DNA from 2 places in the Aquitalea sp. FJL05 genome. Region 2 is predicted to be linked to the other one. Evidence: predicted binding sites of a transcription regulator. Region 2 holds the regulator's gene; the other holds the start of a gene.
What was found. The regulator sigma-54, encoded in region 2, starts transcription at its own class of promoters, with help from an activator protein. The targets are predictions, from matches to a motif close to CTGGCACGCTTCATGCTT.
Positions count from the first base shown of each region.

Region 1 (4,211 bases), 120 kb from region 2:
AGTCGCTGTGCGAATCGCTGCGTCGCCGTGTCAATGAAATCCGCACCTTCGAGCGCGATATTCAGGACATCTGCGTCACCCGCGTGCGCATGGACCGTACCCACTTCATCAAGGTTTTCCCGGGCAACGAAATCAACACCGCCTGGGTGGAAACCGAAATCGATTCCGGCAAAGCCTGGAGCGAGGCACTGACCCGCTTCAAGTACGCCATCATCGAGAAGCAGACCAAGCTGTCCGAGCTGCAGGATCGCGCCATGTTGCCGATCAAGGAGCTCAAGGAAATCAACCGCCAGATGTCGGCGGGTGAATCCAAGGCGCGGCGTGCCAAGAAGGAAATGATCGAGGCCAACCTGCGTCTGGTGATTTCCATCGCCAAGAAGTACACCAACCGTGGCCTGCAGTTCCTCGACCTGATCCAGGAAGGCAATATTGGTTTGATGAAGGCGGTGGACAAGTTCGAATACCGTCGTGGTTACAAGTTCTCGACCTATGCTACCTGGTGGATTCGTCAGGCCATTACCCGCTCCATTGCGGACCAGGCCCGTACCATCCGTATCCCGGTACACATGATCGAAACCATCAACAAGATGAACCGCATCAGCCGTCAGATCCTGCAGGAAACCGGTCGCGAACCGGACCCGGCCGAACTGGCGGAAAAGATGGAAATGCCGGAAGAGAAAATCCGCAAGATCATGAAGATTTCCAAGGAGCCCATCTCCATGGAAACCCCGATCGGCGACGACGACGATTCCCATCTGGGCGACTTCATCGAAGACCAGAACAACCTGGCACCGTCTGATGCTGCGATGTACTCCAGCCTGAAAGACGCCACCAAGGAAGTACTGGACACCCTGACGCCGCGTGAAGCCAAGGTACTGCGCATGCGTTTCGGTATCGACATGAATACCGACCATACCCTGGAAGAAGTGGGCAAGCAGTTTGACGTGACGCGCGAGCGGATTCGTCAGATCGAAGCCAAGGCCCTGCGCAAGCTGCGTCACCCGACCCGTTCGGAACGTCTGCGCAGCTTCCTGGATAATGAGCCGGGCGGTCAGTAAGCTGGCCTTGTAGGCAGACATCATCCCCAAGCCGCTTGCATCAGGGCTTGGGGATTTTTATTTGTCTCTGCTATAATGCCCCCCTTCGGGCCTTTAGCTCAGTTGGTTAGAGCAGAGGACTCATAATCCTTTGGTCATCGGTTCAAGTCCGATAGGGCCCACCAAATTCAGACAACGGCTTGCTGCGATTTCGCGGCAAGCCGTTTTTTATTGGCTTTACTATCGCTTGGTCATTGCCGACCGCCGTGGCTGGCAAGGTGCGGGGTGGCCCGCTATGATGCTGCATTGCAGAAACTTTTTCTTTGCCAGCGGGTCTAGCTCGCTGCCACGCTAGCTCGTGTCTGCATTTCCCCCAGCTGTTCGGTCGGGTTTCCAAACGCACCTCGGCCCCTCTGTTCGGCTTTCCGAATGCATGTCATTGTATTTTTAATTTTATTGTTTAAAAACAATGACTTGCTTTGCTGTTTTGTGAATTTTTTCTGGCATGATTACTGCTGATACGAGCGGACTCAACACCGGTCTTAAAGCCGGGTTACTCTGGAGAAACGCTCGTGAAAACCAACAAGATTACCCTGTGGGTCTTGATCGCCCTGGTATTGGGCATCGCAGTCGGCTACGGCTGTCACACCTCGATTACCGATCCCAAGCAGCTGAAAGAGGTTGCCGGTTACTTCTCCATCCTGACCGACGTGTTCATGCGTCTGATCAAGATGATCATCGCCCCGCTGGTGATGTCCACGCTGGTGCATGGCATTGGCAGCAGTGATTCCCGTTCGATTGGCCGCGTTGGCCTGAAAGCCATGGGCTGGTTTATGGGTGCCTCGCTGGTTTCCCTGTTCCTGGGCCTGATCTTCGCCAATACCCTGCAGCCGGGTCTGGGTTACACCCTGCCGATGGCTGATGCTTCCGCTCCGGTAGTGAAGGCTACTGCGCTGAACCTGAAGGATTTCATCACCCACATGTTCCCCACCAGCTTCTTTGACGCCATGGCGAAAAACGAAGTGCTGCAAGTGGTGGTGTTCTCGGTGTTCTTCGGTGTGGCCATCGCTTCCTACAAGGGTCCGAAGCCTGACATCCTGATGAAAGGCTTGGAGCAGCTGGCCAGCATCATGCTGCGCGTGACCAATATCGTGATGATGTTTGCTCCGGTAGGTGTGTTTGGTGCGGTTGCCGCCACCATTACCGCTGATGGCCTGGGCGTGCTGTCGATGTACGCCAAGTTCATGGGTAGCTTCTATCTGGCGCTGACCTGCCTGTGGCTGCTGATGATTGCTGCGGCTTATGGCTTTGTCGGCAAGAAGATCTTCGCGCTGCTGAAAACCATTCGCATGCCGCTGATGCTGGGCTTTGCCACTGCCAGTAGCGAAGCTGCCTATCCGACCCTGCTGGAACAGCTGGAGCGTTTTGGCATCAAGGAGCGTATCTCTGGCTTCGTGCTGCCGCTGGGTTATTCGTTTAACCTGGATGGCTCCATCATGTACACCTCGTTTGCTGCGCTGTTCATCTCGCAGGTTGCCAACATCCACCTGACCCTGGGCCAGCAGATCACCATGCTGCTGATCCTGCTGATCACCAGCAAGGGTATCGCCGGTGTGCCGCGTGCCTCGCTGGTGGTGGTGGCTGCCGTACTGCCGATGTTCAATCTGCCGGAAACCGGCATTCTGCTGATCCTGGGTATCGACCACTTCCTGGACATGGGCCGCACGGCGACCAATGTACTGGGTAATGCGATTGCCACTACCGTGGTGGCTGCGTCCGAAGGCGATATCGATGCCGAGGCTGCGCATGTCAACCCGGCTTTGGCAGAAGACCAGGCCTGAGCGCCTTGAGAACCTGTCCCTAGTCTGCTGCGCTTCGGTGATACTGCGTTAAAAACGCCTGCGGAATGCTCATTTACTTCATGTAAATTCCGCTTCCTTAGTCGTTTTTGCCTTGTCTCACTCTAGCTCGCGAGACTTTGAACAAGTTCTAAGGCCCTGCCACCGTTTGACCCCATAAAAATCCAGTGACAGACCCCGGCCTGCCCAAGCCGCCGATACAGGCGGACAGGCAGGACGCGGGGCTGATCGCTGCAGCCAGTTGCTTCCCGGCAACGACATCCCCACTAGTCTTTCTACAAAGAGATAGAGACATGAAAAAATCGTTCAATCTGCTGTTGTCCAGCGCCGCCGTGATGGCTGCCCTGTGTGGTCAATCTGCCCATGCAGCCGAAGCGGCCAAGCCGCACGTGGTGATTCTGGCTACCGGCGGCACCATCGCTGGTACCGGTGCCAACAGCACCACCACCATCGGTTATACCGCTGCCAAGCTGGGCGTGGACAAGATGATTGCCGCCGTGCCCGAGCTGTCCAAGGTGGCTGATGTGCGTGGTGAGCAGGTGGCCCAGATCGCCAGCGAAAGCATGACCAACGAAGTGTGGCTGAAGCTGGCCAAGCGCGTGAACGAACTGCTGGCGCAGAAGGATGTGGATGGCGTGGTGATTACCCACGGTACCGATACCATCGAAGAAACCGCTTATTTCCTGGATCTGGTGGTGAAGAGCAAGAAGCCAGTGGTGGTGGTTGGTTCCATGCGTCCGTCTACCGCCATCAGTGCTGACGGCCCGATCAACCTGTACAACGCCGTGATTCTGGCAGGTAGCAAGGATGCTGCCGGCAAGGGGGTACTGGTTGCATTGAACGACCAGATCAATGCTGCACGCGAAGTGACCAAGACCAACACTTCCACCACCGATACCTTCAAGACGCCGGAACTGGGCTACCTCGGTTACATGCAGGACAACAAGCCGCATTTCTACCGCATGTCCACCCGCAAGAACACGGCCGATACCGAGTTTGACGTGAGCAAGCTGAACAGCCTGCCGCGCGTGGATATCGTTTACGGCTATGCCAATATGGACCGCGTGGCCATGGATGCCAACATCGCTGCCGGCGCCCAGGGCATCGTGCAGGCTGGTGTGGGTGATGGCAGTATCGCCGCACAGATGATGCCGGCCTTCCGTGATGCCCGTAAAAAAGGCGTCGTGCTGGTGCGTAGCTCGCGCGTGGGCAACGGTATTGTCGCCCGCAACGGCGAGGCCAATGACGATCAGGAAGATCTGGTGGTCAGCGACACGCTGAATGCACAGAAGGCACGCATTCTGCTGATGCTGGG
Region 1 covers NZ_QAJS01000006.1:423,782-427,992, reverse strand. Annotated here, with positions in the region: gene rpoD (RNA polymerase sigma factor RpoD) at 1-1,058, shown strand, start outside; tRNA gene DBR44_RS06820 (tRNA-Ile) at 1,146-1,222, shown strand; gene DBR44_RS06815 (dicarboxylate/amino acid:cation symporter) at 1,610-2,878, shown strand; gene DBR44_RS06810 (type II asparaginase) at 3,190-4,211, shown strand, end outside.
Region 1: the regulator sigma-54 is predicted to act here: its motif matches at 1,538-1,555, upstream of DBR44_RS06815 (dicarboxylate/amino acid:cation symporter).

Region 2 (4,211 bases):
CGCCCATTACGTCACCGGTTTTCCCGGTGGCCAGGGTGCGGTGCGTGAACTGGCCGAACTCATCATGCAGGCTCAGGGCAACTTCGATGCCATCCTGGCCAGGTATCTGGCATGATCCGCTCGCACCGGCTGTTTCCCATCCTGCTGGTCCTCATCACCGGCCTGCTGACGGTCTGGCTGGATACCGTATCGCGTTGGGAGCCCAGCAAGCGCGAACTCGACCCCAACAAGCCGGAAGTCGTGGTTGATGCTGTCGTCGCTACCCGCTACGACCCCAAGGGCATGCTGCAGGAAAAAATGATTGCCAGCCGCATGTGGCAGTACCCTGACCGCACCGAGTCCTATTTCGAAACGCCGGACCTGCAAAGCTACAAGAACGGTGTACTCGCCTACCACGCCATTGGCGAAAGCGGGCGCTATAACAGCAAGACCAGACAGGCGCTGTTTGACAAGAAAGTCACGCTGATCCAGCCGGCCAGTGCAGAGCAGCCGGAAACCCGCGTGGTCAGCAGCAATATGCGTATCGATACCGTGCGCCACATCGCGCAGGCCGCCACGCTGACCCACTTCTATCACGGCAAGTCGAGCGGCAGTGCCGTCGGCTTCATCTATGAACAGCAGACCGGCCAATTGCAGCTGCTGTCCAATGCAAAGGTCACCTATGAAAAATAAATGCCGCACTTACGCCCGCCTGGCCTTGCTGGCGCTTTCCCTGTGCGCGGGCCACAGTGCACACGCCGAAAAGGCCGACCGCGACAAACCCATTGAAATCAGTGCAGATCGCGGCAATCTCGACCAGCTCAAGGGCGTTACCGTCTGGCAGGGCAATGTCATCATCGTGCAAGGCACGTTGAAACTGAACGCCGACCGCGCCACCGTCACCCAGGACAAGCAGGGCAACCAGACCATGCAGGCCACCGGGCGTCAGGTACTGTTCCGCCAGAAAATGGATGGAAAAAACGAATGGATTGAAGGCCAGGCCAACCAACTGGACTACAACACGGTCAGCCATGTCGCCGTCCTCACCGGCAATGCCCGCGTCAAGCGCGGCAACGATCTGGTCATCGGCAACGTCATCACCTACAACACCGAAACCGAGCTGTATGAAGTCAGCAGCGGCGCCAGCAGCAATGGCGGCCGCGTCACCGCCATCATCCAGCCCAAGCCCAGGGACACCACCGCCCCTGCCGCCAAGAAACCCGACGGAAACGCACCATGAGCGGCCCCAGCATTCTGAAAGTCGAGCGGCTGAAAAAGCGCTTCAAGAAACGTACCGTCGTCAAGGATGTCGCCCTGCAGATCCAGAGCGGCGAAGTGGTCGGCCTGCTCGGCCCCAACGGCGCGGGCAAAACCACCAGTTTTTACATGATTGTCGGCCTGATCGGCGCCGATGAAGGTGAAATCACCCTGGATGGCAGCAGCATCACCCACCTGCCCATCCACCAGCGCGCCCGCCTTGGCCTTGGTTACCTGCCGCAGGAAGCCTCGATTTTCCGCAAGATGACGGTGGAGGAAAACATCACCGCCGTACTGGAAATCGCCGGCTACAAAGGTGACAAGCTGGAAAAGGAACTCAGCCTGCTGCTGGACGACCTCAATATCGCCCACCTGCGCGAAAGCAATGCCCTGTCGCTGTCCGGCGGCGAAAGACGCCGGGTGGAAATCGCCCGCGTACTGGCCACCCGCCCGCGCTTCATCCTGCTGGACGAGCCTTTTGCCGGCGTCGACCCGATTGCCGTGATCGACATCCAGAAAATCATCACCTTCCTGCAACAACGTGGCATCGGCGTACTGATTACCGACCACAACGTACGGGAAACCCTGCGCATCTGTGACCGCGCCTACATCATCAGCGACGGCTCGGTACTGGCCTCCGGCGAACCGGAAGAACTGGTCAACAACGAGAAAGTGCGCCAGGTCTACCTTGGCGAACACTTCCACCTGTAAGCCATGAAACAGTCACTACAGCTCAGGGTTTCACAGCAACTCACGCTTACCCCGCAACTGCAGCAGTCGATCAAGCTGCTGCAGCTGTCCACCCTCGACCTGCAAACCGAAGTCGAGCGCTTCCTGCTGGACAACCCCATGCTGGAACGCGGCGACGACACCCCGACACAAGAAGGCAGCACCAGTACCAGCGACACGCCGGCGGCCGGAGAAGAGAGCACGCCCGCCTCCGACAGCAATGACAGCGACAGCAACCCGCGTGACGACAGCAGCGGCGAACTCACCGACTGGGGCAGCGGCAGCCGCCGCAACGACGGCGACGACGAGTTCGACCCCATGCTCAACGTCCCCTGCCCGGTCAGCCTGCGCGAACATCTGCTGGCCCAGCTGGGCGAACTGACGCTCCCCACCCGCGATCAGGCCATCGTGCAATTGCTGATCGAAGAACTGGACGACAACGGCTTTCTCAGCGTCGATCTGGAAGAACTGGCCAGTCATTTGCCGCTGGAACTGGAGCTGGAAGCCGACGAACTGATGGTCGGCCTGCGCCTGTTGCAGCAGTTCGATCCGGCCGGCATCGCCGCGCGCTCGCTGGCCGAATCGCTCTGCCTGCAGCTGGACCGTCTGCCACCGCAGGAAAACGGCCATGCCCTGGCGCGCAAGATCGTGGCAGAACACCTCGGTTTGCTGGGCAATCGCGACTATACCCGGCTCAAACGCCTACTCGGCGTCGACGACGCCGCCATCCGCCAGGCCCAGCAACTGATCGCCCGGCTGACCCCCCATCCGGCAGCCGGTTTCGGTGGCGAGGACGTGCACTACGTCATCCCCGATGTCACCGTGCGCAAACGCCGCGGCCGCTGGGTGGCCGAACTCAACAACGGTGCCGTACCCCGGCTGCGGGTCAACCAGCTGTATGCCCAGATGCTGTCGGAAAACCGTGCCGGTGCAGGCGAGCTTTCCGGCCGCCTGCAGGAAGCAAAATGGCTGGTCAAGAACATCCAGCAGCGATTTGACACTATCCTGAAAGTGTCGGAAGCTATAGTGGAAAGGCAGCAAGCGTTCTTTGAACACGGAGAAGTGGCCATGCGTCCGCTCATCCTGCGCGATATCGCAGACGAGCTGGGACTGCATGAATCAACCGTTTCCCGGGTGACTACCCAGAAATACCTGCTCTGCCCGCGCGGCTTGTTCGAGCTGAAATATTTCTTCGGCAGTTCCCTGGAAACCGACAGTGGCGGCGAATGCTCGGCCACTGCCATCAAGGCCCATATCCGCCGCATGATAGACGGCGAAAATACGGCCAAGCCACTTTCTGACAGCGCCATTGCCGACGAATTGGGTAAACAGGGCATGCAGGTTGCAAGACGTACCGTTGCGAAGTATCGTGAAGCTATGCAGATTCCACCGGTCAACCTGCGCAAGGCATTGTAGGACGCCTTGAAGAATATCCGCTTGCCCGGCCGACCCGACCGGGCAGTCAACACAAGAAGGAGTTAGGGTATGAACCTCAAAGTAACCGGTCTCCACCTCGAAGTAACCCCGGCCCTCCGCGAATTTCTGGAAAGCAAGCTGGAACGTATCACCCGCCATGTCGATCACGTTATCGACGTTACCGTCACACTGTCGGTAGACAAGCTGGTGCAAAAGGCAGAAGTCAACGTTCACCTCTCCGGCAAGGACATCCACGTAGAAGCCACCGACTCCGATATGTACGCTGCCATCGACTCGCTGATGGACAAGCTGGATCGACAGGTACTCAAGCACAAGGAAAAACAGAGCGAACACCGCGTGACTCCGCAGGTTCAACCGGAAGCCACCCTGTAATCACCTGACCGACGATGCGGGAACCCAGCGGGTTCCCGTTTTTATTTGCACGGAGCCTTTTTCATTTTGATGAAGGCAACGTAGAATTGGCCAGTTTTTGTAGCCGCGTGCACACATTCCTATGAGCCTGATCGGCAAAATCCTGACACAGGATCACATCCTCCCGGACCTGGATGTCGCCAGCAAGAAGCGCGTCTTCGAGCAGGTGGGCCTCCTTATCGAAAACACCCACGGCATTGCGCGCAGTGAAATTTTCGACTGCCTGTTTGCCCGGGAAAAGCTCGGCTCCACCGGACTGGGCCAGGGAGTCGCCATTCCGCATGGCCGTGCCCGTGGTCTGAAGGAAGCCGCCGGCATCTTCATTCGGCTGAAGAACCCCATCCCCTTCGATGCGCCGGATGGCAAGCCGGTGCAAAGCCTGTTTGTACTGCTGGTAC
Region 2 covers NZ_QAJS01000006.1:302,869-307,079, forward strand. Annotated here, with positions in the region: gene DBR44_RS06200 (HAD family hydrolase) at 1-115, shown strand, start outside; gene lptC (LPS export ABC transporter periplasmic protein LptC) at 112-672, shown strand; gene lptA (lipopolysaccharide transport periplasmic protein LptA) at 662-1,219, shown strand; gene lptB (LPS export ABC transporter ATP-binding protein) at 1,216-1,947, shown strand; gene DBR44_RS06220 (RNA polymerase factor sigma-54) at 1,951-3,381, shown strand; gene hpf (ribosome hibernation-promoting factor, HPF/YfiA family) at 3,451-3,774, shown strand; gene ptsN (PTS IIA-like nitrogen regulatory protein PtsN) at 3,896-4,211, shown strand, end outside.